DNA from 4 places in the Enterobacter cloacae complex sp. HYC074_NIDB genome. Region 2 is predicted to be linked to each of the others. Evidence: predicted binding sites of a transcription regulator. Region 2 holds the regulator's gene; each other region holds the start of a gene.
What was found. The regulator CRP, encoded in region 2, controls carbon source genes, mostly activating them, when cyclic AMP is high. The targets are predictions, from matches to a motif close to ATGTGANNNNNNTCACAT.

Region 1 (7,415 bases), 1.2 Mb from region 2:
GATCACCTTGTTGGTATTCAGGTCAACGATCATCGCGCTGCCGGACGCAATCTGGGGTTGCGCAGCAGCGGTGGCGACTGCGGTCGTTTTGGCGATGGCTGGCGCGGTAGCGGAGACGCCCAACAGCAGCGCAAGACTAAGGAGTGACACTCGAAATTTCAGCATGATGAGACTTCTGATAATGATTCACGCACGTTATGACGTACACCGCCTGTGTCGACGGATAAACACAGGCTGGCTTCGGCATCATAGCGGTCACCGTGCGTTGTCGCCAGCTGAGAATCATAACCAGATGCTGCATTGCTGGCATTTACGCCAGCAATGCAGGGAACTTAGAAGAGACGGTATCCATAACCCCAAAGAATAACTGTCAGGGCCAGTAGCGCCTCCAGGACCAGTACGCCGATGGCAAGCGTAGAGCTGGAGAAGCTCAGGCCCTCTTCTTTATTGATATTGAGGAAGGTTGGCACCCCTACATACAGCAGATAACCGGTATAAAAGAGGGCAACCGTACCGATCAGCGCGCACAGCCAGACCAGTGGATAGAGCGCGACAATACCGCTTAAAAACAGCGGGGTCGCGACGTATCCGGCGAAGACCATACAGTGTGCCAGCGACGGGCGCTGCGGATAGTTGCGCGCCATCCAGTGGATGACCCGCCCCATCACCGCCACCCCGGCCAGCATCAGGCCATAAAACAGAATGGCCAGGTACAGTCCGGTAAACCACGAAAGCTGAACCACGGTGCCGTCACCAAAGTTCCAGCCTATCTGCGTAGTACCAATAAATGCGCAGACCACCGGCACCGCTGCCATCAGCAGGACATGGTGGGTATAGTGATGCGCGACCGTTTCGTTCTCGTTACGGATGACCTGCATTTCACGATCGGGATGGGAGAAAAGTCCCCAGACATGGTTCATAACGCCCCCTTGTTGTCGGCCCGTCAGCGATAGCTTAAGTATAATGCAGGCTTTAGATTATTTTATGTACAGTGGGAAATTTCCGTTGATTGCCGCGCGGTTGATGGATGGGGTATATGATTAACGCAGGCATAGTAAGGGAGACGACGTTTACTTAATGGATATCAACGGTCTTATTGAACAATATGGATACGCCGCGCTGGTGATCGGCAGCGTGGCAGAGGGCGAAACCATCACGCTGCTGGGCGGGGTGGCTGCACATCAGGGATTGCTGAAATTTCCGCTGGTGGTCGCCGCTGTCGCGTTGGGCGGTATGATTGGCGATCAGCTGCTCTACTTTCTGGGGCTGCGCTTTGGCCCGACGCTTTTGCAACGTTTTGCCAGGCATCAAAAGAAAATTCGCCGTGCTCAGCGGCTTATCCAGCGACGTCCCTGGCTGTTTGTGATTGGCACCCGCTTTATGTACGGCTTTCGCATCATTGGGCCAATATTGATTGGCGCGAGCCGCTTACCGCCGAAAATCTTCCTGCCGCTGAACATTCTCGGGGCGATTGCCTGGGCGCTGATTTTCACCACGCTTGGCTACGTGGGTGGCGAAGTAATAGGCCCGTGGCTGCATAATCTCGATCAGCATCTTAAACACTGGGCCTGGTTGATCCTGGTTGTTGCGGTGGTGATTGGGGTACGGCTGTGGCTGAAGCATCGTGAAAAGCGGCGGGATGAAGAGTGAGTTCGGCCTGCTGCCCTCACCCCGCCCCTCTCCCACAGGGAGAGGGAGAAGGGTATCTACCCTTCCGGCTTAAACTGCGGATTCGCCAGCATAAAACCGCCGTCAACGATAAACGACTGCCCGGTGGTGTAGCTGGCGTCACTGTCACACAGCCACGCCACCAGGCTGGCAATTTCTTTGGTATGCCCTGGCCGTGCCAGCGGGATTTCCGGCATTGAGCCTTCTTTCACTTCGCTGTCGTCCATATCATTCATCGGCGTGGCGATCGCACCGGGCGCAACGGCGTTCACCAGAATCTTATGTTTAACCAGCTCCAGCGCCATCGACTTGGTTAACCCGCCCAGCGCATGTTTGGCCGCCGTATAGGCGCTGGCGTCCGGCAATGGCGTATGTTCATGCACCGAGGTGATGTTCACGATCCGCCCCCCTTCCCCCTGCTTCACCATCTGACGCGCCGCGATTTGCGAGCAGAGAAACGCGCCGTCCACGTCAACGGTGAATATGTGCCGCCAGTCGTCAAACGACAGGTCCAGAAATGGCGCTTTGTTCATCGCCCCGGCATTATTAACCAGCACATCCAGCCGCCCGAAACGCGTAATCAGGGTTTCAATGGCCTTTGCGCCTTCCGGTAAATGGCTTAAGTTGAGTTGAATGGCCTCGGCACGCTGCCCGCGCGCTTCAATTTCACGGCAGGTTGCCAGCGCCCCTTCCTCATCTGAGTGCCAGGTCACCCCGATATCAAACCCGCGCTCGGCCAGCATCAGGGCCGTCGTTTTGCCAATTCCTGAATCCGATGCGGTAACAATTGCGACTCGCGTCATACTCACCTCCTGAAAATCTGCAAAGAGGTAAGTATAGATAATGCGCAATGTTAGCCGCGATGATATCCGCCACCCAGCGCGGAGGTGAGCTGGAGCGTGGCATCCACGTACTGACCTTTCAGCATCAACCCGGCAATACGCTCTTTGAGCGCCGGAATTTTTGCTTCACTCACCCGGGAGCTGGCAATGATCCCCGCGCTGAAGCGCGCCTGCGCCAGCGCGACGACGCGCGCCGCATCTTTTTCGATCTGCTGCTGGTGCTGATTTTTGGCGGTCAGCGTTTCCACTTCGCTGGCCGTCCGGGCGACCTGGTTTACGGCATCTACCACGGCCTTGTTGTAGTTCGCCACGGAGAGGTTGTTTTGCGCCTGGGCGATATCCAGGTTCGCATTCAACCGACCGCTGTCAAAAATTGGCAGCGTCAGCCCCGCGGTTACGCCCATTTGCTGCGCAGATGAGCGGAACAGGTCGCTCAGGTGCAATGCATCCTGCTGCAAAAACGCCATCAAATTGATGTCAGGGTAGAACGCGGCTCTGGCGGCATCGACTTCGCTCATGGATGCTTCGATATACCAGTGCGCCTCCTGCAAATCCGGGCGCCGAGCCAGCAGTTCATAACCGAGCGTTGATGGCAGCGATGCCTCTGCGTCAGGTAAGGCATGCCGTGCGAGCGTGACTGAAGGGGTATTGGTCAACGCATTCAGACGCGCCTCAATGGCCTTCATTTTGCCGTGCACGTCAGCGAGCTGTTCATCGGTTTTGCTGGCACTGATATCCGTTTCAACCCCTTCCACCGAGGAGGTAATGCCGTGCTGATAAAGCTCCCTATCGGCACCGATGATATTTTCCTGCTCCCGTTTGATCTGCGCGAGCACGTCACCCACCGCGGCCTCGGTCTGCCAGTCCCAGTACAGCCGCGCGACGCTGCTGGCGAGCAGCTGGCGGGTCTGCTCCAGCTCCGCTTTTTGCGCATTCACCTTACCGATGCGGGCCTCAATTTGGGCGCGGTTTTTACCCCATAAATCCAGATCCCAACCCGCCGTCAGACCAAAGGTGCCGTTGGTATACCAGGGGCCGGTGGTCCCCGCTGCCGGGTCGGTCAGTGCAAATGGCCCCATCAACCCCTCTGCCGACATCTTTTGCCGTTCCACATCTGCGGAAAAATCCATTTGTGGACCCTCAGCAGCGACAGCGGCTTTCGCCTGTGCTTCCGCCAGGGTGATACGCTGACGGGCAATTTGCATATCCGGCGCATCCGCCAGCGCTTTGTCGATCAGCGCGTTGAGCTGGGGGTCGTTAAAGTCTTTCCACCATTCGCTTTTTGGCCAGTCGGCATGACGCAGTTGGGTATTTACAGTTGCGGCGGCGGCTTGCGTTTTTACTGGTGACACCGTGGCATGTTCCGGCGCGCAGGCGGCCAGCATAAAAACAAGAGGAGCACTCAGAGATAAAGTAAGAGAACGTTTCATTACGCCATGAACTCAAAAAAAATAAAGGCGCAACTTACGCTTACTGACGTTCCGTTTTTTAGTAACGCGTGGCAATCCGCATATTGTTATACATTTTCATATCCGGAAATTTATTCCCCAAGACAATGAGTTAATTTCATGTATTCATGCTAATTATGAATTGACTGCTACACTTACTTCGACAGACATACGCAGGAGAGGCGAATGAAAATATTATTGTGGGTTATTTTGATTATATTTCTGATAGGGCTGCTGGTGGTAACCGGCGTATTCAAGATGATTTTCTGATTCCGTTGCCCGGCTCCGCGCCGGGCAAACTCTTCACACTTCGCTCAGGACTTCGACTGGATCACCCGGGCAATATCCGCAGACGTCTGTAGGGTACGGATCTCCTGAAATAATCCCAGCGCGTCGTCGTACTCTTTACGCAAATAACTCAGCCACTGTTTAATGCGCGCGACGTGATACAAGCCGGTATCGCCCTGCTTTTCCAGCCGCGTGTATTTTTGCAGTAGTTTCACCACATCCGCCCACGGCATCCGCGGTTCATTATATTTCACCACCCGGCTGAGGTTCGGCACGTTCAGCGCACCGCGGCCAATCATCACGGCATTACAGCCGGTCTCTTTGAGGCAGGCCTGCGCGCTCTCGTAATCCCAGATTTCGCCGTTGGCAATCACCGGAATCGTAAGCCGTTTGCGGATCTCGCCAATCGCCTGCCAGTTAATGCGCTCGGCTTTATAACCATCCTCTTTGGTTCGCCCGTGCACCACCAGCTCGGTGGCGCCCGCCTGCTGCACCGCGTCAGCAATTTCAAACTGCTTATCGCCGCTGTCCCATCCCAGACGGACTTTGACCGTCACCGGCAGATGCGATGGCACTGCCTCACGCATGGCCTTTGCGCCGCGATAAATCAGCTCCGGATCTTTAAGTAGCGTCGCCCCCCCGCCGCTGCCGTTGACCAGCTTTGACGGACAGCCGCAGTTAAGATCGACGCCGTACGAACCAAGCGCTACCGCGCGGGCGGCGTTTTCAGCCAGCCACTCAGGATACTGGCCGAGCAGCTGGACGCGCACCAGCGTACCGGACGGCGTGCGGCTCTGACGATGCAGTTCCGGACAGAGACGATAAAATGATTTTTCTGGCAGCAACATATCGACCACGCGCAGAAACTCCGTCACGCAGAGATCGTAATCGTTCACCTCGGTAAGCAGCTCGCGCACGAGAGAGTCGAGCACGCCTTCCATCGGGGCCAGTAAAACACGCATTCTGAGTACCTGTGAAAAAAGACGCGCTATAGTAGCTGCTCTCTATGTATGTTGAAAGCCCGGCGTTCCATTCCGGAATGTCTGGTATGCCCAAAATTCATGATGTGATCCGTGGCACATTTTCAGGTTTAATTGTATGATGAATACGTCTCAGCAAGGACTTTCACCATGAGCAAATCACTGAATACTATCTGGCAATACCTTCGCGCCTTCGTCCTCATTTATGCCTGCCTGTACGCCGGCATTTTTATCGCTTCGCTGCTGCCGATTACGATACCCGGCAGCATTATCGGCATGCTGATCCTGTTTGTACTGCTGGCATTACAGGTGCTGCCCGCAAAATGGGTCAACCTAGGGTGCTTCGTTCTCATTCGCTACATGGCCCTGCTTTTTGTGCCTATCGGCGTTGGGGTTATGCAGTATTACGATGTGCTTAAAGCGCAGTTCGGCCCGATTGTGGTCTCCTGCGCCATCAGTACGCTGGTGGTTTTCCTGGTCGTCAGCTGGAGTTCACACATTGTGCATGGCGAACGTAAGGTCGTCGGGGAGAAAACAAAAAAATGATGGCGAATATCTGGTGGTCCCTACCGTTAACCCTGGTGGTGTTCTTTGCTGCGCGTAAGCTTGCGGTGCGTTTCAAAATGCCGTTGCTCAACCCGCTGCTGGTCGCCATGGTGGTGATTATTCCTTTTCTGCTGCTCACCGGCATTTCTTATGAGCGTTACTTCGCCGGGAGCAAGATCCTTAACGATTTGTTGCAGCCTGCCGTGGTGGCGCTGGCGTTTCCTTTATATGAGCAACTGCATCAGATCCGCGCGCGCTGGAAATCCATCATAACCATCTGCTTCGTGGGGAGCCTTGTTGCGATGATCACCGGCACCTCGGTGGCCTTAATGATGGGCGCATCGCCGCAGATCGCCGCCTCTATCCTGCCTAAATCCGTCACCACGCCGATTGCCATGGCCGTGGGCGGCAGCATCGGGGGCATTCCGGCCATCAGCGCCGTGTGCGTGATTTTCGTCGGTATCCTGGGCGCGGTGTTTGGTCATACGCTGCTGAATATCATGAAAATTCGTACCAAAGCGGCACGCGGTCTGGCGATGGGTACCGCCTCGCACGCGCTGGGCACCGCACGCTGCGCGGAACTCGATTATCAGGAAGGGGCATTCAGCTCGCTGGCGCTGGTGATCTGCGGGATTATCACTTCCCTGGTCGCGCCGTTTATCTTCCCGATTATTCTGGCAGTAATGGGCTAAAATTTGCGATGCGTCGCGCAAATTTCATTTTCATTTCATAAGTTGCACACATAATGAGATTTGGATCACATATAAAGGCCGTACGGCTCCGTACACTACCGATCCATTAACCTTGATGAGGCAACGTCATGCATCCACGTTTTCAAGCTGCTTTCTCTCAGCTTGCAGAGAATTTGCAATCAGCCCTGGCTCCGGTTCTGGCGGATGCGCATTTCCCCGCCCTGCTGACGGCAGATCAGGTCACGACGCTTAAACAGGCAACGGGGCTGGACGAAGACGCGCTGGCTTTCGCCCTGCTGCCCCTGGCGGCTGCCTGCGCCCGCGCTGACCTTTCCCATTTTAACGTAGGCGCAATTGCGCGCGGTGTGAGCGGGACCTGGTACTTCGGCGGAAACATGGAGTTTCTCGGTGCGACCATGCAGCAAACCGTCCACGCGGAGCAGAGCGCCATCAGTCACGCCTGGCTACGCGGCGAAAAAGCCCTGCGCGCCATCACCGTCAACTATACCCCTTGCGGCCACTGCCGCCAGTTTATGAATGAGCTGAACAGCGGTCTTGAACTGCGTATCAACCTGCCGGGACGCGCACCGCATACGCTGCGTGATTACCTGCCGGATGCTTTCGGCCCGAAAGATCTTGAGATCAAAACCCTGCTGATGGACGAGCAGGACCACGGTTATGCGCTCTCAGGGGATGAGCTGAGCGAAGCGGCCATTGCCGCCGCCAATAAAAGCCACACGCCATACAGCAAATCACCAAGCGGCGTCGCCCTTCAGTGCCGCGACGGCCGCATCTTCACCGGCAGCTATGCAGAGAACGCCGCATTTAACCCGACGCTGCCTCCGCTCCAGGGTGCACTGAACCTGCTTAGCCTGAACGGGTATGACTACCCGGATATTCAGCGCGCAATCCTGGCTGAAAAGGCCGATGCGCCGCTGATCCAGTGGGACG
Region 2 (7,415 bases):
TATGCATATTTTGTGATTATATTTTCACAATAACTGTGACATAAAAATGGATGGTCATGACATGGCAACCGAACAACCAGCAATTACCCGCGCGACATTCGATGAAGTGATCCTGCCGATTTATGCACCGGCTGAGTTTATCCCGGTGAAAGGGAGAGGCAGCCGCGTCTGGGATCAGCAGGGCAACGAGTATGTTGATTTCGCAGGCGGTATTGCGGTGACGGCACTGGGCCATTGCCATCCTGCGCTGGTGGACGCGCTGAAAACGCAGGGCGAAACGCTGTGGCACACCAGCAACGTGTTCACCAACGAACCGGCGCTGCGTCTGGGGCGTAAGATCATCGATGCCACCTTCGCCGAACGCGTGCTGTTTATGAACTCCGGCACCGAAGCCAACGAAACCGCCTTTAAGCTGGCGCGCTACTACGCAACCACGCGTCATAGTCCGTACAAAACCAAAATCATCGCCTTCCATAACGCCTTCCACGGTCGCTCGTTCTTTACCGTTTCCGTGGGCGGCCAGCCGAAGTATTCCGACGGCTTTGGTCCGAAACCTGCGGATATCATCCACGTGCCGTTTAACGATCTGCACGCCGTTAAAGCGGTGATGGACGATCACACCTGTGCCGTGGTGGTCGAGCCCATTCAGGGGGAAGGCGGCGTCACGGCGGCCACCCCGGAATTTCTGCAAGGGCTGCGCGAACTGTGCGACGAGCACCAGGCGCTGCTGGTGTTTGATGAAGTGCAGTGTGGGATGGGTCGTACCGGGGATCTGTTCGCTTATATGCACTACGGCGTAACGCCGGATATTCTGACCAGCGCGAAAGCGCTCGGCGGCGGTTTCCCGGTCAGTGCGGTACTCACTACCCAGGATATCGCTTCCGCATTTCATGTGGGCTCACACGGCTCCACCTACGGCGGTAATCCGCTGGCGTGTGCCGTGGCGGGTGCGGCGTTCGATATCATTAATACGCCGGACGTCCTGAATGGCGTGAATGCGAAACGCGATTTGTTTGTGAAACATCTTCAGCAGATTGACGAACAGTTTGATGTCCTCAGCGAAATCCGCGGAATGGGGCTGCTGATTGGCGCCGAGTTGAAGCCTCAGTATAAAGGCCGCGCGCGCGATTTCCTGCACGCCGCCGCGCACGAAGGCGTCATGGTGCTCAATGCCGGGCCGGACGTGATGCGCTTTGCGCCATCGCTTGTGGTGGAAGACAAAGACATCGAAGACGGATTAACCCGTTTTGCCGCGGCGGTCGCGAAGATCGTCAGCGGCTAATACGCGGTTCGTTTTAACCGGCGCGTTAACCAAATTCCGTGATGCGGGCGCTGACGCCATGCCACCGACGAAATGGTGTGCATGGTGTTCAGGTGGCCGAGAACGCGCTGTAAATGCTGCTCAAGGGTGCTCATCGGCCCATGGGTCAGCGTCTCCGGCGCTTCCAGAATGTTCGAATCCCCTGACTCGCCCGGTGCATCATACTCCAGGCGCTGCTGACAGCGCTGCAACGCAATTTCACACGACTGCAAATAGCGCTGCGCCAGATCCGGCGTCAGCATCGTGTGCTCCCGCGCCAGCGTCGTCATGGCATTGATATGCTCGACGATAAACTGGCTGTGCGTGACCCACAGCTTCATGTCAGCCAGATAGTGCGCGTTAAAGCCCGGCTCCTGCATGGCCTGGTTAAGGGAGTTAAACAGGGCGTTATGCGCCTGGTTGACCTTCATGCGCTCGTAGGCCAGCGGAGAGGGTTGTGGGTCATCGCTCAGGATCAGACGAATGGCCTGCTGGTCAGCTTCCAGCGCGTCGTGGGCGTTCTGCCTCAACAGCCCACTCTGCCACTGCGGCCACAGCCAGACCATGCCGCCAAAGGCGATCAGGCAGCCAATCAGCGTATCGACCAGACGGGCAATAATAAACTGTTCCCCGTTAAGCGTGAGCAGTTGAAGGGTATACACCGCCGTCACCGTAAAGCCCACCATCGCCCAGCCGTAGTTTTTGCGGATAATCAGATAGCTCACCAGCGTGATTGCCAGCATACCGGCCAGGGTATAGCCCTCCGGCACGTGGAAGTGCAGCGTCACGCCCGCGATAATCAGCCCCGCCATCGTGCCGCCCGCCCGATGCAGAATGCGCACCCGCGTGGCGCCATAGCCGTTCTGGGTAACAAACAGTACGGTCATTAAGATCCAGTAGGGTTTCGGCAGGTGCAGGGCCATTCCCATCAGGCTGGCGATGCTCAGCATCACACTGATCCGTGCGGCATTGCGCAGGGCAGAAGATTTCAGTGAAAGATAGCTTTTGAGCGCGGGCAGCAGCGGCAGCCGTTTTTGCTTATCGGCCATCAGGTCGCGGGCATAAAGCGGGCGCTGGGTGCGTAACACCCGGGCGATGCGGCTGAAATGCCAGGCAGCAAATTGCCCGACCGGGTTATCCGCGTGCTGACGCGCAATCTTTTCCAGCGCGCCGAGCTGTTTGTCCATGTTAAAGCGCGTCGGGTAGCGGTGATAGAGGATATCGTCAGCCAGCACTCGCAGGCGGGCCGCGACGGTCTGCGCGTTCCAGCGGATCACCGCTTCTGCATGGCTGCGCTCCACCAGCTTTTGCACCTCTTCCGGATTATGAAGGCTGACGGAGATATGCTCCTGCAAATCCAGCCCGACCTGGAAGATTCGCAGCAGCCGCTTGTATTCATGATTTTTGTTGGCGGCAAGCATGTGCAGCTGCTGATAGCACTGGCTGATCAGATCCACCACTTTTTGCTGGCGCGCCAGTAGCGGCGGCAGGGATTTTTCCGGGTCGGTATGTTGAGTGAGCAGGGTGTATTTTGCTTCGCAGTATTCAGCAAGCTGCACGTAGAGCAGGCTCAGGGATTCGCGCAGCGGCTGTTCCCGCCACAGCCAGAACCAGAACCAGTTAAACAGCCCGTACCACAGCGTGCCGAGGGCGTAGATCAGCAATGGCTCCCACACCGGCATGTTGCCTGCAAGGCTTAAGGTGAAGATGGCGGCAATCAGCGACGCGGGAAGCAGGCGGGCGTGTAGCGAGCTGATTTCGGCGGTGACGCCGAGCGTCATCGCCAGCACGGTCAGGATCAGAGGCAGAGGAATGTCGCGGGCCAGTAAGAGCTGTACGGCAAGGCTACAGCCGGCAAACAGGCAGCCGCCAATAATCAGACGTTTAAAAAAGCGTTTATGGGGCGTATCCAGACCGGCAATGTTGCAGCAGGCGGGCACGAGGGAAAACAGCAGGCCTTGCTGAAGATGTCCGAGGATCAGGCCCACGGCCACGGGAAGACACAACACCAGCGTTTGTCGCAGTGCGTAGTTAACTTCCGGGTGATAGATCAGCCTGCGCCACATGAGGAGTAGAGACAAAAACGGCGTGCCACCCTGCGGCGGCACGCCGTTTGACCGGAATTAACGGGTCCCGTAAACCACGATGGTTTTACCGTGGGCGGAGATCAGGTTCTGATCTTCCAGCATCTTCAGGATACGGCCCACTGTTTCACGGGAGCAGCCGACGATCTGACCGATTTCCTGGCGGGTAATTTTAATTTGCATACCGTCAGGGTGAGTCATGGCGTCTGGTTGTTTCGCCAGGTTCAGCAGCGTCTGCGCGATACGACCGGTTACGTCCAGGAAGGCGAGGTTACCTACCTTCTCAGAGGTCACTTGCAGACGGCGTGCCATCTGGGAAGAGAGACGCATCAGGATGTCAGGGTTGACCTGAATCAGCTGACGGAATTTCTTATAAGAAATTTCAGCCACTTCACATGCTGTTTTTGCACGAACCCAGGCGCTACGTTCCTGGCCTTCTTCAAACAGGCCCAGTTCACCGATAAAATCGCCCTGGTTCAGATAAGAAAGGATCATCTCTTTCCCTTCTTCATCTTTGATCAGCACGGCCACCGAGCCTTTAACGATGTAATACAACGTTTCCGCTTTTTCACCCTGGTGAATCAGCGTGCTCTTTGATGGGTACTTATGAATGTGGCAATGAGACAAGAACCATTCGAGAGTCGGGTCTGTTTGCGGTTTGCCAAGCACCATGCGCTGTTATCCTCTGTTATAAGCTGTCACCAGAGTCATAAGATGCATCCGGACTCTGGGGTTGCAATCGAATTCTTACCCATACCTGGGAAGTCGGCTGTCGTAACGTTTCGCAGCCAGTAAAGTTTGATGTCCTCTGCATACATGTGTAACGTCAATGTATTACTGTAGCATCCAGAGTGTTTTAGCATAGCTTTCGCCGCGTGTCTCCTGGTGTCTCGCTTCAGCATGACGCAGGTCGCCTTCCGTTGCGAGAAATGTAACGTACACGTAATCTGTCATAAAAAATGCAACGTTGGAGTGAGTGAATATGCAAGCGCGTGTGAAATGGGTTGAAGGGTTAACGTTCCTGGGCGAGTCTGCTTCCGGGCATCAGGTTTTGATGGATGGCAACTCCGGCGATAAAGCGCCAAGCCCGATGGAGATGGTGCTGATGGCGGCGGGCGGATGCAGCGCGATCGACGTGGTGTCGATCCTGCAAAAAGGCCGTCATGGCGTGACCGATTGTGAAGTGAAGCTGACGTCAGAACGTCGCGAAGAGGCGCCACGCCTGTTCACGCATATTAATCTGCACTTTATCGTCACCGGCAAAGAACTGAAGGATGCGGCGGTCTCGCGTGCGGTTGACCTGTCTGCGGAGAAATACTGCTCTGTGGCGTTAATGCTGGAGAAAGCGGTAAACATCACCCATTCGTATGAAGTGATAGAGGCTTAATTATTGGGGCATCGTGCGTGTTGATGCCCTCACCCTAACCCTCTCCCACGGGGCTGAGGGATCCCCAGTAATATGGTCATGCCACCATGACCATATTACTGTACTCTTTTCCCAGCTTTTTCATCTCGTTACCTATATTCAGTCGCCTTACTTTATCAGGCTCATGCCGGATCACTTCTTCTGCCAGACTCAGGTAGGACAGAACCCGTTTATGCCTGACGCTGCTTGCCTGATAGTGCCTGTGTAAGCACTGTCTTTCGGCCCTGTAGCCTGCCAGCCACATCACCAGACTTGCCATCGCCGCCACCATATTCAGTACTTCCAGTCGTCCTTTTCCCTGGCTCCGGCTCAGCCTCAGACCGAACCCGAAGCGTGGACTCTTGTCGTCCCGGAAGTTTTGTTCTATCTGCATTCTGCGGCTGTACAGCGCCATTATCTGGTGTGGCTCCAGACCTTCTGCATTACTGAACAGCAGCCACGGCTCCCGTGCGCTGCTGCGGTGTTCCCGCTGTGTTTTTGGCATTCCGCCCTTTCCATGACGCCCTGCTTCCGGGCGCCTGTGCAGATAAAACCGTCCGTAACAGGGCGTACGTGGTTTACGGGACAGGACACCGTGCCCCACGCAGACCGGTTGCCCGGAGGCCTCAAGCTCGCTGATTTTCATCCACTTTTTTTCTCCGTCCAGCCGGAAGCTGATGCAGCCCCTGACCCTGCCGGTAAAGCTCCAGCCCAGCTGGCTGACATGCCGGAACCAGTCTGTTCTGAAGCCGGCATCCGTAATGACGGTGACGGCTTTATCTTTCGGGATGGCATCATGGAGGCGGTCAAGGAAGCGACACTGTACATCGCTGTTCTGCGCCAGCTCTGCGGGAACCACCTCACTCATAAGAGGAAGTGAACGACCATTACAGAGCAGGCTTGCCCGCAGAAGATGCCAGTTCCTGTCATGCCAGCCTGTCCAGTCGACAGCGATAACACAGAAGGGCATCACGGAGGTGATGGCATGTGTGAGGTGGTGCTGAATACGGGGAATATCACGCTGGAGAGCGGTATTGCCCAGGGCACGGTCAACCCGTTTAATTTTATTTTTGACGTGCGCCCTGCCGGGCAGGGTTCGTCCCAGGCTGGTCAGGGTCAGTCTGGCGCCGTGGGTGAGGGCAACAGCCATGGAAACAAGGACATTAACCCGAAAGCTGTGAATGTCCGGTAAAGACGCGGAGAAAAATTTCTGGCAGACTGTCTGTAAAGGCACGATGAGGTCTCTTCTGATTTGTTAGCGCAACCAGTAGATCACACTTCATCGTGCTTTTCATTTTTCTGGGGAACCCTCAGCCCACGGGGAGAGGGAACATGTTCACGCGATTTGCTTTCCTTCCATCAGCCGCTGCACCAGCGGTGTCATGATAAGTTCCATTGCCAGCCCCATTTTTCCCCCGGGCACCACTAACGTATTCATGTGCGAAATAAACGAACCTTGTAGCATCGCCAGCAGCCAGGGGTAATCAATGCCTTCCAGGTTGCGGAAGTGGATCACCACAAAGCTCTCGTCCAGGGAAGGGATGCTTTTTGCGGCGAACGGGTTGGAGGTGTCCACGGTGGGGACGCGCTGGAAGTTAATGTGGGTTCGGGAGAACTGCGGCGTCAGGAAGTTGATGTAATCTTCCATGGAGCGCACCACCGAGTCCATGACCGCCTCTCGCGAATGGCCGCGCTCGCTCATGTCACGCGTCAGCTTCTGGATCCACTCAAGGTTAACAATCGGCACCACCCCCACCAGCAAATCCACGTGGCGCGCCACGTCGTGCTGAGGCGTCACCACGCCGCCGTGCAATCCTTCGTAAAACAGCACGTCAGTCGGTTCCGGCAGCGGCTGCCAGGGCGTGAACGTGCCGGGGACCTGGTTCCAGGGCACGGCTTCATCGTAGGTGTGGAGATACTTGCGGGACTGCCCGGTACCGCTTTGCCCGTATTCACGGAAGGTTTGCTCCAGCAGGCCGAAGTCATTGGCCTCCGGGCCGAAGTAGCTGATGTGTTTACCCAGATCGCGCGCCTTGCGGATGGCCATATCCATCTCCGGGCGCGTGTAGCGGTGAAAGCTGTCGCCTTCTACCTCGGCCGCCCGTAAGTTAAGCTGGGCGAAGATCTTGCGGAAGGCGAGGCTGGTGGTAGTGGTTCCCGCCCCACTCGAACCCGTAACGGCAATAACCGGATGTCTGGCAGACATAGCAACTCCCTGACTGGAAAAGTGTAAAGATCAGCCATGAAACGCGTTGCGGGGCATGATATTGACCGTCTCATGCAGTTCGGACCATACCAGCACCACGTCGCCGCTTTTAAGCTGGCGCTTAACATCGTTGACCTTTTGTTCAAGCGAACGTTCATGTTCACCATAATCGGTGCCTTCGCGCAAGACAAAGCTTTCAATCAGATTATCGAGCGTGTCGGGAGAGAGATCCTGCCAGGGAATAATCATTTTTTACCGTCCAGATAGGCCGTTAACCAGTCGGGAATACGCGTCTCAAGCCACATTTTTGGCCGACGCAGCGTGCCGCCGACAAAACCGACGTGTCCCCCGAATTGGGTGAGCTGATACTCCACGTTGGCCGGCAGATGATCGGGCGCCGGGATCGAGTGATGATCCATA
Region 3 (7,415 bases), 2.3 Mb from region 2:
AGACGATGATCATCTATTTACACGGTTTTGACTCAAACAGTCCTGGTAATCATGAGAAAGTGCTGCAATTGCAGTTTATCGATCCGGATGTCCGGCTGATCAGTTACAGCACACGTCATCCGAAGCATGACATGCAGCATCTGCTTAAAGAAGTGGATAAAATGTTGCAGCTCAATATCGACGATCGCCCGCTGATCTGCGGCGTGGGGTTAGGAGGATACTGGGCAGAGCGCATCGGTTTTTTGTGCGATATCCGTCAGGTCATTTTTAATCCTAACCTGTTTCCGAACGAAAACATGGAAGGCAAAATCGATCGCCCGGAGGAGTACGCCGACATCGCCACCAAATGCGTGAGCAATTTCCGTGAAAAGAACCGCGATCGGTGTCTGGTGATCCTCTCCCGCAACGATGAAGCGCTGAACAGCTCCCGCGCCGCCGAGCTTCTGCACCATTACTACGAAATTGTCTGGGACGAAGAGCAGACCCACAAGTTCAAAAACATTTCCCCGCACTTGCAGCGTATTAAAGCCTTTAAAACGCTGGGCTGATCTCCCTGAACCTGATAAAGGCTCGGTACGTGAAAGCGTACCGGGCCTCTTTTTTGTCAGAGTTGTCTACTTTTAAACCATCAAAACTTGATACATATCAATTTTGGTATGACCAATGCGCCTGACGTGCTATTCTCAATGAATCTGAACGGTTTCAGCGCAGTAACCTGTTGTTAATTAAGGGTTATTTATATAACTTTTAATTAACAATTGGTTAATAATTTGAGGGGGTCACGTTGACTACGCCATTGAAAAAGATAGTGATTGTCGGCGGTGGTGCTGGCGGACTGGAGCTGGCGACGCAGCTGGGTAAGAAACTGGGTCGCGGTAAGAAAGCCAAAATCACGCTGGTGGATCGTAACCACAGCCATCTGTGGAAGCCGTTACTGCACGAAGTGGCGACCGGGTCGCTGGATGAGGGCGTGGATGCGCTCAGCTATCTGGCGCATGCGCGTAACCACCACTTCCAGTTCCAGCTGGGTTCGGTGGTGGATATCAATCGTGAAAACAAAACCATCACGCTGGCTGAGCTGCGTGATGATAAAGGCGAGTTGCTGGTTCCTGAGCGCAAGCTGGCCTATGACACGCTGGTGATGGCCCTGGGCAGTACCTCCAATGATTTCAACACCCCAGGCGTAAAAGAGCACTGCATCTTCCTGGATAACCCGCATCAGGCGCGTCGTTTCCATCAGGAGATGCTTAACCTGTTCCTGAAGTACACCAACAACATGGGTGCTAACGGCAAGGTCAACATTGCTATCGTGGGCGGCGGCGCAACGGGCGTTGAATTATCGGCGGAGTTGCACAATGCGGTCAAGCAGCTGCACAGCTACGGCTACAAAGGGCTGACTAACGAAGCGCTGAATGTGACGCTGGTGGAAGCAGGTGAACGCATTCTGCCTGCGCTTCCGCCGCGTATTTCCGGCGCGGCGCACAACGAGCTGACTAAACTGGGCGTGCGCGTGCTGACCCAGACCATGGTGACCAGCGCGGATGAGGGCGGCCTGCATACCAAAGACGGCGAGTACATCCAGGCCGACCTGATGGTCTGGGCTGCGGGGATCAAAGCGCCTGATTTCATGAAAGATATCGGTGGGCTGGAGACAAACCGCATTAACCAGCTGGTGACAGAGCCGACGCTGCAAACCACGCGCGATCCGGACATCTTCGCCATCGGCGACTGTGCCTCCTGCGCACGTCCGGAAGGCGGATTTGTCCCGCCTCGCGCTCAGGCTGCGCACCAGATGGCAAGCCTCGTGCTGCATAACATCCTGGCGCAGATAAAAGGCAAACCGATGAAAGCCTATGTCTACAAAGACCACGGCTCTCTGGTGTCGCTCTCAAACTTCTCCACCGTGGGCAGCCTGATGGGTAACCTGATGCGCGGCTCCATGATGGTGGAAGGGCGCATCGCCCGCTTCGTGTACATTTCTCTGTACCGTATGCACCAGATTGCGCTGCACGGCTACTTCAAAACCGGCCTGATGATGCTGGTTGGCCGCATCAACCGCGTGATCCGTCCACGCCTGAAGCTGCACTAATTTCTCTCTCCCTCCGGACCCTCCGGAGGGAATTCTTAGCACATCATGCTGTGCATTTCCCTCCTGACGCTTAAGAGTTCTCTTAAACCCACGTTGTCCCGGCCAACAACCCTGATTTTGATCCTTTATCTTATTGGCGAAGCGTTTATTGCGCTGCAAAATTGCTACCAATTGCAACAAAGGAGGAAGTCCCGTGAATAAATCAATGTTGGCGGGTATAGGGATTGGCGTCGCAGCTGCGTTAGGTGTGGCTGCCGTTGCCAGTCTGAACGTACTTGATCGTGGCCCGCAGTATGCGCAGGTGGTTTCCGCTACACCGATCAAAGAGACGGTCAAGACGCCTCGTCAGGAGTGCCGTAATGTTTCTGTCACCCATCGTCGTCCGGTTCAGGATGAAAACCGTATCGCTGGCTCCGTGCTGGGCGCGGTTGCTGGTGGGGTTATTGGTCATCAGTTTGGTGGCGGCCGTGGTAAGGATGTCGCGACGGTGGTTGGTGCGTTGGGTGGCGGTTATGCCGGTAACCAGGTGCAGGGCGCGATGCAGGAAAATGATACCTACACCACAACGCAGCAGCGCTGTAAAACCGTGTATGACAAGTCTGAAAAAATGTTGGGCTACGACGTAACCTACAAAATTGGCGATCAGCAGGGCAAAATCCGCATGGATAAAGATCCTGGTACGCAGATCCCTCTCGACAGCAATGGTCAGCTGATACTGAATAACAAAGTGTAAAAAAGATGTTCTCTGAACTTAGCTCCTCATGCGCTCAGGCTGAGGAGCTTTTTTTTGCGTCAGAGTTTAAGAAGTTCAGGCCACAGGCGCAGCGTTGTGTGCGTAATCCCCTGCAATTTTTCCAGCGTCGCGCCTTCACGGGCGCTGATGGACATCCCCTGTAAAATACAGCTCAGATACTGGGCCAGCTCCTGCGGACGGCAATGCGCCGGGATTTCGCCGCGCAGCTGACGCTGAGCCAGAAACGTGCTGAGCGTCTCCTCCTGCATCGCATGTCGCGATTTGACCGTGTTGGCAATCTCTTTAGACGATGCCGCGAGGGTCGCGGAGGTGTTGATCATAAAACACCCCGCAGGCGTGTCCTTGCTGGTATAGCAGGTCGCGATTGCCGTGAAATAATCCTGTAATGCCTGCTCAACCGTTTTTTCTTCACAGAATAGCTGGGCTTCATGTTTTGCCGCGAAGCGCGAGATGTATCTGTCCAGAACGGCCCGGAATAAGCCTTCTTTGTTGGTGAACTCTGCGTACAGGGTAGGGGCTTTAGCACCCGTAGCTTCCACGAGATCGGAAAGCGACGTGGCTTCATACCCATGCTGCCAGAAGAGCGTCATGGCCTTATCGAGCGCCGCATCCCTGTCGAACACTTTTGGTCGGCCACGGCTTTTCTTTGCGCAACGCGTGACATCGGTTGTCATGTGCCGTTGGTCCTCTGTTGTTTTGTTGAATAGTCATTATAAAAATAAACGTCTGCAACGACCAGCGGTGATTTCTGAAAAATAATTTAATTTTATCTTTTTGAAATATAAGGCAAATGAAATTAATTTAACGACCATTATAAAAATGAGTTGACGTGTGACCTGGATCACATCTATCATTTACCTATCGATCGTTAACTAAATAACTAACGACCACTACATCATCTGCCTAAAGGTATAAAATCATGAAAAACGTTAAAACCCTCATCGCTGCCGCCGTTCTGAGTTCACTCTCTTTCGCAAGCTTCGCTGCTGTTGAAGTGCAATCCACTCCAGCAGACCAGCAGAAAGTCGGTACCATCTCTGCCACTGCCGGGACTAACCTGGGCTCTCTGGAAGATCAGCTGGCGCAAAAAGCTGACGAAATGGGTGCGAAATCATTCCGCATCACCTCTGTGACCGGTCCTAACACCCTGCACGGTACCGCAGTTATCTACAAATAAGCGTAACGCAACCCTCCGTTATGCCACTGCAATAAAAAACGCCCTGCTGATGCAGGGCGTTTGTCGTTATTGCTGCTTTACATTGACTGCTGAGCAACCTCATGATGCCGCGTAACATCGGTTGGCATCCCCGAACGTGCTTCCATCGCCCGCTCCATCACTGCGCCATCGGTGTTGGCATTCGTTTTAAAGCTCACCATCGAGGCATTCAGATTAATCGGCAACGTCTGCGGATCGTCATTGATGTTTTTCGATAGCGGCTGGTGGATCTCAACCAGATGGACGCCACCTGGCTCTTCAGATACTTTAATCGGCGTATTAATGATATTCACTTTCGTGCCAGGGGCGATCACGCGGTAGAGCGTTTTGATATCGTCATCGCGCAGGCGAATGCAGCCGGAGCTGACGCGCATCCCGATCCCGAAATCCGCATTCGTTCCGTGCAGAAGATAAACCCCACCATATGCCGCCAGGCGAATTGCATGATGCCCCATCGGATTATCCGGGCCAGCAGGTACCACGGCGGGCAGGTCGATACCTTGAGCTTTATAACGGGCGCGAATGTTTGCCGTCGGGGTCCAGGTAGGATTAGCGCGCTTATCAGAGACGGTGGTGACCATGGTAGGTGTGAGCGTATCGCCCCCGAGTTGACCAATACCGATAGGGTAGACGGTCACTTCGTTCTTGCCCGGCGGGTAGTAATACAGACGTAGCTCGGCGAGGTTAATCACAATGCCCTGACGCGGCGCGTCCGGCAGGATGGTTTGCAGCGGAATCGTCAGTACGCTGCCCGCCCGGGGCACGTACGGATCTACGCCCGGGTTGGCCTGCAACAGCGCCAGGAACCCGACGTTATATTTTTTGGCAATCGCTTCCAGCGAGCCGCCATCGTTTTCAACCACGTGAAAGCGGTTTTCACCTACGACGTTGCTGCCGGCGGGCGGAAGAGGCCAGGTATTGGCGCGAGCAGGGAGCGCGACGGCAACCGTCGCGGCCAGCGCAACCAGAGTTAACCAGCGGGTAAAACGCGAAGAAATCATCATTATGATAATCCATACAAATGATAAGGTTATTGTTTTATAAGGCGTTAATGATAATTATGGCGAATGTATAGTCGGGAAGATCGGGCGAAGTGCAAAGAGTTTGTAAATTGTCCCCCCGCCAGCCGGGCGCTGGCGGGGGAAACCGTTATGCGATGGCGTTCTCTTCCAACTGACGCATAAAGTTACGCACCCAGTCCATGCGGGTTTTACGTTCCGTCAGATCCTGAGTAAATTTCAGACGCGTAGGGCCATCAAGACGGAAATGCTGCGGCTGTTTTTGCAGGAGGCCAATCAGCCACATCGGATCGACGTGGTTCTTTTCGGCAAACTCAATTACACCGCCTTTCTCATTGCCTTCAAGTTTGCGAATGCCCAGCTTCTGCGCCTGCTGACGCAGGCGGGCAATATCCAGCAGGTTGCGCGCCGCATCGGGCAATATCCCAAAACGGTCAATCAGTTCGACTTTGATCTCTTCCAGCTCGCCTTCGCTTTTCGCGCTGGCAATGCGTTTGTAGAACGACAGACGGGTATTCACGTCAGGAATAAAATCATCCGGCAGCAGGGAAGGCATGCGCAGTTCCACTTCGGTCTGCTGGCTGGTGAGATCTTCCAGAGACGGTTCACGTCCGGCTTTAAGCGCGTCGACGGCATTTTCCAGCAGCTCCATATACAGCGAGAAACCGATGGTTTCCATGGAGCCGCTCTGGTCTTCACCCAGCAGCTCACCGGCGCCGCGGATCTCCAGGTCGTGGGTCGCCAGCGCAAAGCCAGCGCCCAGATCTTCCAGCGAGGCGATCGCTTCCAGACGCTTTTGCGCGTCGGTGGTCATTGCCTTCGGATGCGGCGTCAGCAGCCAGGCGTAGGCCTGATGGTGCGAACGCCCGACCCGCCCGCGCAGCTGGTGCAGCTGGGCCAGGCCGAAGTGATCCGCCCGTTCGATGATGATGGTGTTCGCCGTCGGAATGTCGATTCCGGTCTCAATGATGGTGGTACACACCAGCACGTTGAAACGCTGGTGGTGGAAATCGTTCATCACCCGCTCCAGCTCGCGCTCGCGCATCTGGCCGTGACCAATGGCGATGCGCGCTTCCGGCACCAGCTCTGCCAGCCTGTCGGCGGCTTTCTGAATATTTTCAACGTCGTTGTACAGGTAATAGACCTGGCCACCGCGCAGCACTTCGCGCAGGATCGCCTCGCGCACCACCAGATTGTCGTACTCGCGAACAAAGGTTTTCACCGCCAGACGGCGCGCCGGTGGGGTAGCGATTATCGACAGATCGCGCATGCCGCTCATCGCCATGTTCAGGGTGCGCGGGATCGGCGTTGCGGTCAGGGTCAGAATATCGACGTTGGCGCGCATCGCTTTGATGCGCTCTTTGTGGCGCACCCCGAAGCGGTGCTCTTCGTCGACGATCAGCAGCCCCAGATCTTTCCACTTCACGTCACTTTGCAGCAGTTTGTGAGTGCCGATCAGAATATCAATTTTGCCTTCACTTGCCTGTTCCAGGATCTGCGTCTGCTCTTTGGCACTGCGGAAGCGGGACAACATTTCGATACGTACCGGCCAGTTGGCGAAGCGGTCGCGGAAGTTGTCGAAGTGCTGCTGGGCAAGAAGGGTGGTCGGCACCAGCACCGCCACCTGCTTGTTGTTCTCAACCGCCAGGAAAGCGGCGCGCATCGCCACCTCGGTTTTACCGAAGCCCACGTCGCCGCAGACTAAGCGATCCATCGCCAGCGGCTGGCACATGTCGCTCAGCACGGCGTTGATGGCCTGGGCCTGATCCGGCGTAGTTTCAAACGGGAAGCTGTCGCAGAACAGCTGGTACTGCTCTTTATCATGCTTAAACGCATACCCCTCTTTGGCCGCACGCTGAGCGTAAATATCCAGCAGCTCGGCGGCCACGTCGCGCACTTTTTCCGCCGCTTTCTGGCGTGCACGCGCCCAGGCATCGCCGCCCAGCTTGTGCAGCGGCGCATTCTCTTCCGCGCCCCCGGCGTAGCGGCTGATCAGATGCAGGGACGACACCGGAACATACAGCTTGGCGTCGTTAGCGTAGGTCAGCATCAGGTATTCACCTTTGATGCCACCTGCTTCGAGGGTGGTCATCCCCTGATAGCGACCCACACCGTGTTCCAGGTGAACAATCGGCTGACCGGGGTGCAGTTCGGCCAGGTTGCGGATCAGGGTGTCCGGGTTGATGGTGCGACGGCTGTCCTGACGACGGCGCGCGACGCGCTCGCCCAGCAGGTCGCTTTCACATATCAACGCCAGGTTATTGAGCGTATCAATGAATCCGTGTTCGGCGGCGCCGATCATCAGGTAACGGCCATTTCCGGTCGCTTCGCTCAGGC
Region 4 (7,415 bases), 2.0 Mb from region 2:
CCTCCGGTCACACGCTCTTGGTCGTTCGCATAACGAATGTGCGACTTTTACCAGAGAGGCTATAGCGGCAGGCGGCATTCGTCTGGAGAGAACGCTAAACGCAAAAGATTATGGGCCATCATTATTGCGGGCGGGATTTCGTGAAGTCCCGCCGGGTTCAACATTATTGAGCGGTGATGTCGCAGTGATCCAACCTTATCCGGGAGGAAACTCCAGTGGGCATATGACAATGTATGATGGGACACAATGGATCTCCGATTTCCGACAGCGCAGCATGTACCCTGGTCCAGGGTATCGCGCAGCTCAACCGACTTTCAAAATATACAGGATGAATTGATGCGAGCCGCAATAGTGTTAGGCGTATGCTTGCTCTCAGCTTGCTCAGTTAAGCCGGAACAGAGCGCGCCGACGCGAGTACATTCTTTTTACGCCACGTATCTGATGTCACTTACAAGTAGCGACAATGAATATTCGCCGTCTGATCTGCGCGTATATGTCTCTGCTGACACGATTAAGAGACTGGATGATATAGAGTCGATACCTGAACAAGACCTGCTTGGATCTGATTACTTCGCTTATGCGCAGGACTATGATCCCGCCTGGGTGTCGGCGTTAAATGTCGGGCCAGCCAAATCGTTTATGGGAGGTGAGGTTATGCCAGTCTGGATCGGGAGAGAAAACGGCGGAAAAGTAGAGTTGCAGGTATTCGTTCGTCGTGAGGCTGGCGCATGGAAGATATACAGGGTTCGTGATGTCACCGACAACTATGAGCATCCCATATTCAATGCCGGAGCAATTGCCCAGGCAAAAGTTGCAGCCGAAAGCGGGCTTTAAACGTTAAACAGGAACTTAGCCTCGGCAACTGCCGGGGCTTTTTATTTCCATCAACCTCACAAAAAACGATCCACACCTTTGATCGACATTTCATCTTCGCCTATATGACTAGTCATGAAATTTAAATGACTAGGCATAAAGGGAGCAACCATGAACAAATCACTGCCAGCCAACTTTTTATGGGGCAACTCGGTATCCAGCATGCAGACGGAAGGGGCCTGGAATGAGGGCGGGAAGGGGATGTCGGTGTATGACATTCGGGAAGCCGGTGAAAACATCTCTGACTGGAAAGTGGCGACCGACTCCTACCACCGCTACCGGGAAGATTTCGACCTGATGCAGGATCTGGGCATGAACTGCTACCGCTTCCAGATCTCCTGGAGCCGCATCTGCCCGCAGGGTGACGGCGAGTTCAACGACGAGGGCATCGCCTTTTACGACCGCTTTATTGACGATTTGCTCGCCCGCGGTATCGAGCCGATGGTCTGTCTCTACCACTTCGATATGCCGCTGGCGCTGGCGCAGGAGTACAACGGCTTCAACGATCGCCGCGTGGTGGACGCCTTTATCCGCTACGGCAAAAAGATGATCGACTGCTTCGCTGACCGGGTGAAGTACTGGCTGACCTTCAACGAGCAGAACATTTTCCATATGCCGGAAGCTTTTCGCATTTCCGGTTACATGAAAGGTGAGCAAACCCTGCGTGAGCTGTATGAGCTTCAGCACCATGCGATGGTGGCGCACATGACTCTGACCGAATACCTGCACCAGACTAAGCCGGGCAAGCTGATGGGCGGCATGCTGGCGCACCAGCTGATTTATCCGGCCACCTGCAAACCGCGCGATATCTTCTGCGCCCAGCAGTACGACGAATTCCTCAACCAGAACCTGCTGCGCGTCTTCGCGGGCCAGGGCTACAGCCCGGCGGTAATGGCGGTGGTGGAGCAGGAGGGCTTCGGCGATATCTACCGCGCAGACGATCTCGCGCTGTTTGCGCGCACGAAGAACGACTTTATGGCCTTCAGCTACTACGCCAGCAAAACGCTGGACAGCGATGCCATCCCGGAAGGCACGCCGGTTAACTATTACCTGCTGCACGGCGAGAAAAACAATCCGTACCTGAAGGCCACCGAGTGGAACTGGCAGATCGATCCGCTGGGCTTTCGCACCATCATCACCCGCTACGCCAACGACTGGCGGATGCCGGTATTCCCGATTGAGAACGGTATTGGGGTGATTGAGTCCTGGGATGGCGTGAATCCGGTTGAGGACACCTACCGCATCGACTACCACCGGGCGCACATCGAGGCGATGAAAGCGGCAATATTCGAGGATGGGGCAGAGGTGATGGGCTATCTCGGCTGGGGGTTGATTGACATTCTCAGCTCGCAGGGTGACATGCGCAAGCGCTACGGCGTGGTCTACGTCAACCGTGAAAATCACGACCTGAAAGACCTGAAGCGCGTGCCGAAGAAGAGCTACGCGTGGTTAAAACAGGTTATCCATACTAACGGACGCGAGATGTAAGCCGTACGCTGCCGGGCCGTTTTTGTTACTGATTAATGGGAACACTCCGCTATGTCTGAAACAAAAATAACACCGCACATGCAGTCTTTTGTCGATAAATTTGTAGAGTTCTCGGCGCGCCTGGCAAACCAGGTGCATCTTCGCTCCCTGCGCGATGCCTTCGCCACGGTAATGCCGATTTTCATCCTTGCCGGTCTGGCGGTGCTGGTGAATAACGTGGTGTTCCCGTGGATTTTTGCGGGCGACACGCTTACGCAGTTTAAGGTGTGGGGCGAGGCGATTATCAACGGCACGCTGAACATCGCTGCGCTGCTGCTGGCCCCGATGATCGCCTGGTCGCTGGCGCGCAACAAAGATTTCGACAATCCGGTCTCGGCAGTGGTTATCGCCGTCAGCAGTTTCATTATCATGATGCCGATGCGCTTACAGATTACCCCCGTCGGCAGCGACGCCACGGTGAACGTCACCCAGGTTCTGACGTTCACCAATATTGGCTCCACCGGGATTTTCGCCGGGGTGCTGATTGGGCTGCTCTCAACCGAGCTGTTTATCGCCATTTCACGGCTGAAGGCGCTGCACATTTCGCTCGGGGAGAACGTACCGCCAGCGGTGAGCAAATCCTTTACCGCGCTGATCCCGACGATCCTCACGCTCTCCCTGTTTGCGGTGCTGGCGGCCATACTGGCGAACGTGCTGCACACGGATCTGATCCATCTCATTACGACATTTATTCAGCAGCCGCTGCGGTTGATCAACACCAGTCTGCCCGGGACGATTTTCATCTACAGCTTCGGTAACTTCCTGTTCACGCTCGGTATTCATCAGTCGGTGGTCAACAGCGTGGTGCTGGAGCCGTTCCTGCTGATCAATACCAATGAAAATATGCTGGCCTTCGCCAACGGCCAGCCGATCCCGCACATCATCAACAACATCTTTGTGCCGACCTTTGGCATGGTGGGCGGGACGGGCAGCACAATCTCATTGCTGATCGCTATCTTCATCTTCTCAAGACAGAAATCAGCGAAGCAGGTGGCGCGTCTCTCGCTGGCGCCGGGTCTGTTTAACATCAACGAGCCGGTGATTTTCGGCCTGCCGATAGTCTTTAACCTGCCGCTGATGATCCCGTTTGTGCTGCTGCCTGCTATCGGGATTTACTTTGCGTGGCTCTGTACCACGCTGGGGTTCATGTCGCGCTGCGTGGTGATGATCCCGTGGACGACCCCGCCGATCCTTAGCGCCTGGCTGGCGACGGCGGGGGACTGGCGGGCGGTGGTGGTGCAGTTGGCAATCATCGTATTTGGTGTATTCTTCTACCTGCCTTTCCTAAAGGTGGCCGAGCGAGTGGCCTTGAAAAACAGCGGGATAGAAAACTAACTGAAAGGAAGGACGATGGCGGCGAAGTACATCACCATAGCGCGGGAAATTAAAAAACGCATCATCAGCCAGCAGTACGCCGCCAATGAACCGCTGCCGGACCAGTTCGCGCTGGCGGCGGAGTTCAGCACCAGCCGGATGACCATTCAGCAGGCGATGCGCCAGCTGATCGTTGAAGGGCTGGTCTATACCCGACAGGGGCAGGGCACGTTCATCCGCAAAAATTTCCTCCAGCTTTCCCAGTGGGATCTCTCCGGCAGCGACTACTTCGGGGCGACCAAAACCTGGGAACATTTAGGCACGGTGAGCAGTCAGGTTGTGCACTTCGAACTGCGCTTCCCGAACGAGAAAGAGCAGGCATCGCTGATGATAAATCCGGATACGCCGATCTATGACTTTATCCGTCTGCGTTTACTGAACGGTGAGCCGATGTCTCTGGACGCCACGGTAATGCCGCTCAATCTGGTCCCCGGTCTGAACAAAACCCATCTTGAAAGTTCGGTATTCCGGTATGTGCAGGAGACGCTGGGGCTGAAGATCATGGGATCGTATCGTGTGGTGCGGGCGCTGAAGCCCAGTGCGCTGGATATGCAGCACCTTGTCTGCGAGCCAACCGACCCGGTGCTGGAGGTAGAGCAGGTGATCTATCTGGAAGATGGTACGCCGCTGGAGTACGCCCATTGTCACTATCGCTATGACCATGGCGGCATCGTTATCGTGAATAACGGATAAAAAAAAACGGACTTCAAGGTCCGCTTTTTTAATTATCACGATTAGTTTAAACGCACCGGCATACCGGAACGGTTCTGAATCGCCTGGTCAACGATGGTCGTGTCAACATCCGCCTGAGAGGTGACGGACTGCACCGCGCTGGTCAGCTTAATCGGTACGATTTCGTTGTTGTTGATCTGATCTTCGCTGGTGGACAGCGGGTTATGCACTTCAATGTAACGGCTGCCGTCCGGCTCTGACGTCGCTTTCACCGGTTCGTTAATGAACTGCACGCGCGTACCAACCGGCACGTTATCGAACAGGAATTTGATGTCTTCATTACGCAGACGCACGCAGCCGTGGCTTACGCGCAGGCCGATACCGAAGTTGGCGTTTGTACCGTGGATGGCATACAGACGACCAATGTACAGCGCGTACAGACCCATCGGGTTATCCGGGCCGGCAGGCACAACGGCTGGCAGCGGTTCACCGGCAGCAATGTACTCAGCGTGCATTTTGGCGGTCGGCGTCCAGGTTGGGCCCGCTTTCTTACGCTCCACTTTGGTGGTCCAGTTCAGCGGGGTGTCTTTACCCAGCTGACCGATACCGATAGGCAGAACGATCACGGTGTTGGTGCCTTTCGGGTAGTAATACAGACGCATTTCGGCGCTGTTAATCACGATACCTTCGTGCACGGTATCCGGCAGGATCAGCTGCTGTGGAATGTTGAGTACGGTACCCGCTTTCGGCAGATACGGGTCAACGCCCGGGTTCGCTTCCAGCATGTTAGACAGGCCGAGCTGATACTGCGCCGCGAAGTATTCCAGCGGCTGAGTGTTACCTTCCGGCACCGTCACCACCTGGTTTTCACCCACCAGACGGCTTCCGTCTGTCGGCAGGGGATACGTCACCGCAGACGCGGTCTTACAAAAACCTACTACGGCTAACGCCGCCGCAAAAAGCGTTGTTAATTTCATGTTCATGTTATGCGAGGTATCTAAGCCATTCTGGCGATGAGTTGATAAGTCTGAATCAGTAATGGGAGCGCATTATATGTGCATTCCCGTTAACTGGGAATTCAGATGTGTACGAAATCACATTTTTTTCGATTTTGTTAAAGTTTAGTGGATTACCGCAACACGGGATCTCAATTCGGAATTGTGGCATAATGCCGCGTTTATCACACTTTTCGCAGGAATCTCTCCGTGTTAGTTACCAGCAACGTCACTATGCAGTTTGGCAGTAAGCCGCTGTTCGAAAATATTTCCGTCAAATTTGGCGGCGGCAACCGTTACGGCCTGATTGGTGCCAACGGTAGCGGAAAATCCACCTTTATGAAGATCCTCGGCGGTGACCTGGAGCCAACGCTCGGTAACGTGTCGCTCGACCCTAACGAGCGCATCGGTAAGCTGCGTCAGGATCAGTTCGCCTTCGAAGAGTTCACCGTGCTCGACACCGTGATCATGGGGCACGCGGAGCTGTGGGAAGTGAAGCAGGAGCGCGATCGTATCTACGGTCTCGCTGAGATGAGCGAAGAAGACGGTTACAAAGTGGCCGACCTGGAAACGCAATACGGTGAAATGGACGGCTACTCTGCGGAAGCGCGTGCGGGCGAGCTGCTGCTGGGCGTCGGCATTCCGGTTGAACAGCATTACGGCCCGATGAGCGAAGTCGCGCCAGGCTGGAAGCTGCGTGTGCTGCTGGCGCAGGCGCTGTTCTCTAACCCGGACATCCTGCTGCTCGACGAACCAACGAACAACCTGGACATCGACACCATCCGCTGGCTGGAGCAGACGCTGAACGATCGCGACAGCACCATGATCATCATTTCGCACGACCGTCATTTCCTGAACATGGTGTGTACCCACATGGCGGATCTGGACTACGGCGAGCTGCGCGTTTATCCGGGCAACTACGATGAGTACATGACGGCGGCAACCCAGGCACGTGAACGTCTGCTGGCCGACAACGCCAAGAAGAAAGCGCAGATTGCGGACCTGCAATCCTTCGTCAGCCGCTTCAGCGCCAACGCCTCTAAGTCGCGTCAGGCGACCTCGCGTGCGCGTCAGATCGACAAAATCAAGCTGGAAGAGGTTAAAGCCTCCAGCCGTCAGAACCCGTTCATCCGCTTCGAGCAGGACAAGAAGCTGTTCCGTAACGCGCTGGAAGTGGAAGCCCTCACCAAAGGCTTCGATGAAGGCCCGCTGTTCAAAAACTTCAACCTGCTGCTGGAAGTGGGCGAGAAGATTGCCATCCTCGGCGCCAACGGCGTGGGTAAATCCACTATGCTGAAAACCCTGGTGGGTGAACTGCAACCGGACAACGGAACCGTGAAATGGTCTGAAAACGCGCAGATTGGTTACTACGCGCAGGACCATGAATATGAATTCGAAAACGATCTGACTGTCTTCGACTGGATGAGCCAGTGGAAGCAGGAAGGCGACGATGAGCAGGCGGTACGCAGCATTCTGGGGCGTCTGCTGTTCAGCCAGGACGACATCAAAAAGCCCGCCAAAGTGCTCTCCGGTGGTGAAAAGGGCCGTATGTTGTTCGGCAAGCTGATGATGGAAAAACCGAATATTCTGGTGATGGACGAACCGACTAACCACCTGGATATGGAATCGATCGAATCCCTGAACATGGCGCTGGAGATGTATCAGGGCACCCTGATCTTCGTCTCTCACGACCGTGAGTTCGTCAGCTCGCTGGCGACCCGCGTGATCGAAATTACGCCAGAGCGCGTGGTGGACTTCACCGGTAACTACGAAGATTACCTGCGCAGTAAAGGTATCGAGAGTTAAAAAATAGCCGGGTGGCGGCTTCGCCTTACCCGGCCTACATTTTATCCCCTCTCCCTGTGGGAGAGGGTTAGGGTGAGGGCTACAGGCCGCACTACACCACCCACTCGCCCCCTTCAACTCCATTCACCCGCAGCGTACGTTTTTCCCCCGCCGGTAATGATACCTTCA

Region 1: a site for CRP is predicted at 5,311-5,328, ahead of O1724_RS15355 (CidA/LrgA family protein). Genes of this name have one in related genera too.
Region 3: a site for CRP is predicted at 3,673-3,690, ahead of bhsA (multiple stress resistance protein BhsA). Genes of this name have one in related genera too.
Region 4: a site for CRP is predicted at 5,529-5,546, ahead of ldtB (L,D-transpeptidase). Genes of this name have one in related genera too.

The regions. Positions count from the first base shown of each region.
Region 1 covers NZ_CP114214.1:3,165,426-3,172,840, forward strand. Annotated here, with positions in the region: gene pbpG (D-alanyl-D-alanine endopeptidase) at 1-165, opposite strand, end outside; gene O1724_RS15325 (Yip1 family protein) at 333-920, opposite strand; gene O1724_RS15330 (DedA family protein) at 1,078-1,650, shown strand; gene O1724_RS15335 (SDR family oxidoreductase) at 1,707-2,471, opposite strand; gene mdtQ (multidrug resistance outer membrane protein MdtQ) at 2,522-3,940, opposite strand; gene yohP (small membrane protein YohP) at 4,145-4,228, shown strand; gene dusC (tRNA dihydrouridine(16) synthase DusC) at 4,273-5,208, opposite strand; gene O1724_RS15355 (CidA/LrgA family protein) at 5,377-5,772, shown strand; gene O1724_RS15360 (CidB/LrgB family autolysis modulator) at 5,769-6,464, shown strand; gene cdd (cytidine deaminase) at 6,593-7,415, shown strand, end outside.
Region 2 covers NZ_CP114214.1:4,352,318-4,359,732, reverse strand. Annotated here, with positions in the region: gene argD (bifunctional acetylornithine/succinyldiaminopimelate transaminase) at 62-1,282, shown strand; gene O1724_RS21275 (YccS/YhfK family putative transporter) at 1,279-3,366, opposite strand; gene crp (cAMP-activated global transcriptional regulator CRP) at 3,424-4,056, opposite strand; gene O1724_RS21265 (OsmC family protein) at 4,367-4,771, shown strand; gene O1724_RS21260 (IS4 family transposase) at 4,848-5,939, opposite strand; gene O1724_RS21255 (phosphoribulokinase) at 6,126-6,995, opposite strand; gene O1724_RS21250 (YheU family protein) at 7,026-7,244, opposite strand; gene O1724_RS21245 (hydrolase) at 7,241-7,415, opposite strand, start outside.
Region 3 covers NZ_CP114214.1:1,871,049-1,878,463, forward strand. Annotated here, with positions in the region: gene ycfP (alpha/beta hydrolase YcfP) at 6-548, shown strand; gene O1724_RS09155 (NAD(P)/FAD-dependent oxidoreductase) at 785-2,089, shown strand; gene O1724_RS09160 (glycine zipper 2TM domain-containing protein) at 2,283-2,822, shown strand; gene comR (TetR family copper-responsive transcriptional repressor ComR) at 2,882-3,517, opposite strand; gene bhsA (multiple stress resistance protein BhsA) at 3,763-4,020, shown strand; gene ldtC (L,D-transpeptidase LdtC) at 4,098-5,063, opposite strand; gene mfd (transcription-repair coupling factor) at 5,209-7,415, opposite strand, start outside.
Region 4 covers NZ_CP114214.1:1,542,279-1,549,693, forward strand. Annotated here, with positions in the region: gene O1724_RS07585 (NlpC/P60 family protein) at 1-337, shown strand, start outside; gene O1724_RS07590 (YqhG/Tai3 family protein) at 337-834, shown strand; gene O1724_RS07595 (glycoside hydrolase family 1 protein) at 985-2,361, shown strand; gene O1724_RS07600 (PTS sugar transporter subunit IIC) at 2,413-3,735, shown strand; gene O1724_RS07605 (GntR family transcriptional regulator) at 3,751-4,467, shown strand; gene ldtB (L,D-transpeptidase) at 4,509-5,429, opposite strand; gene O1724_RS07615 (ABC-F family ATPase) at 5,652-7,247, shown strand; gene O1724_RS07620 (glycoside hydrolase family 31 protein) at 7,339-7,415, opposite strand, start outside.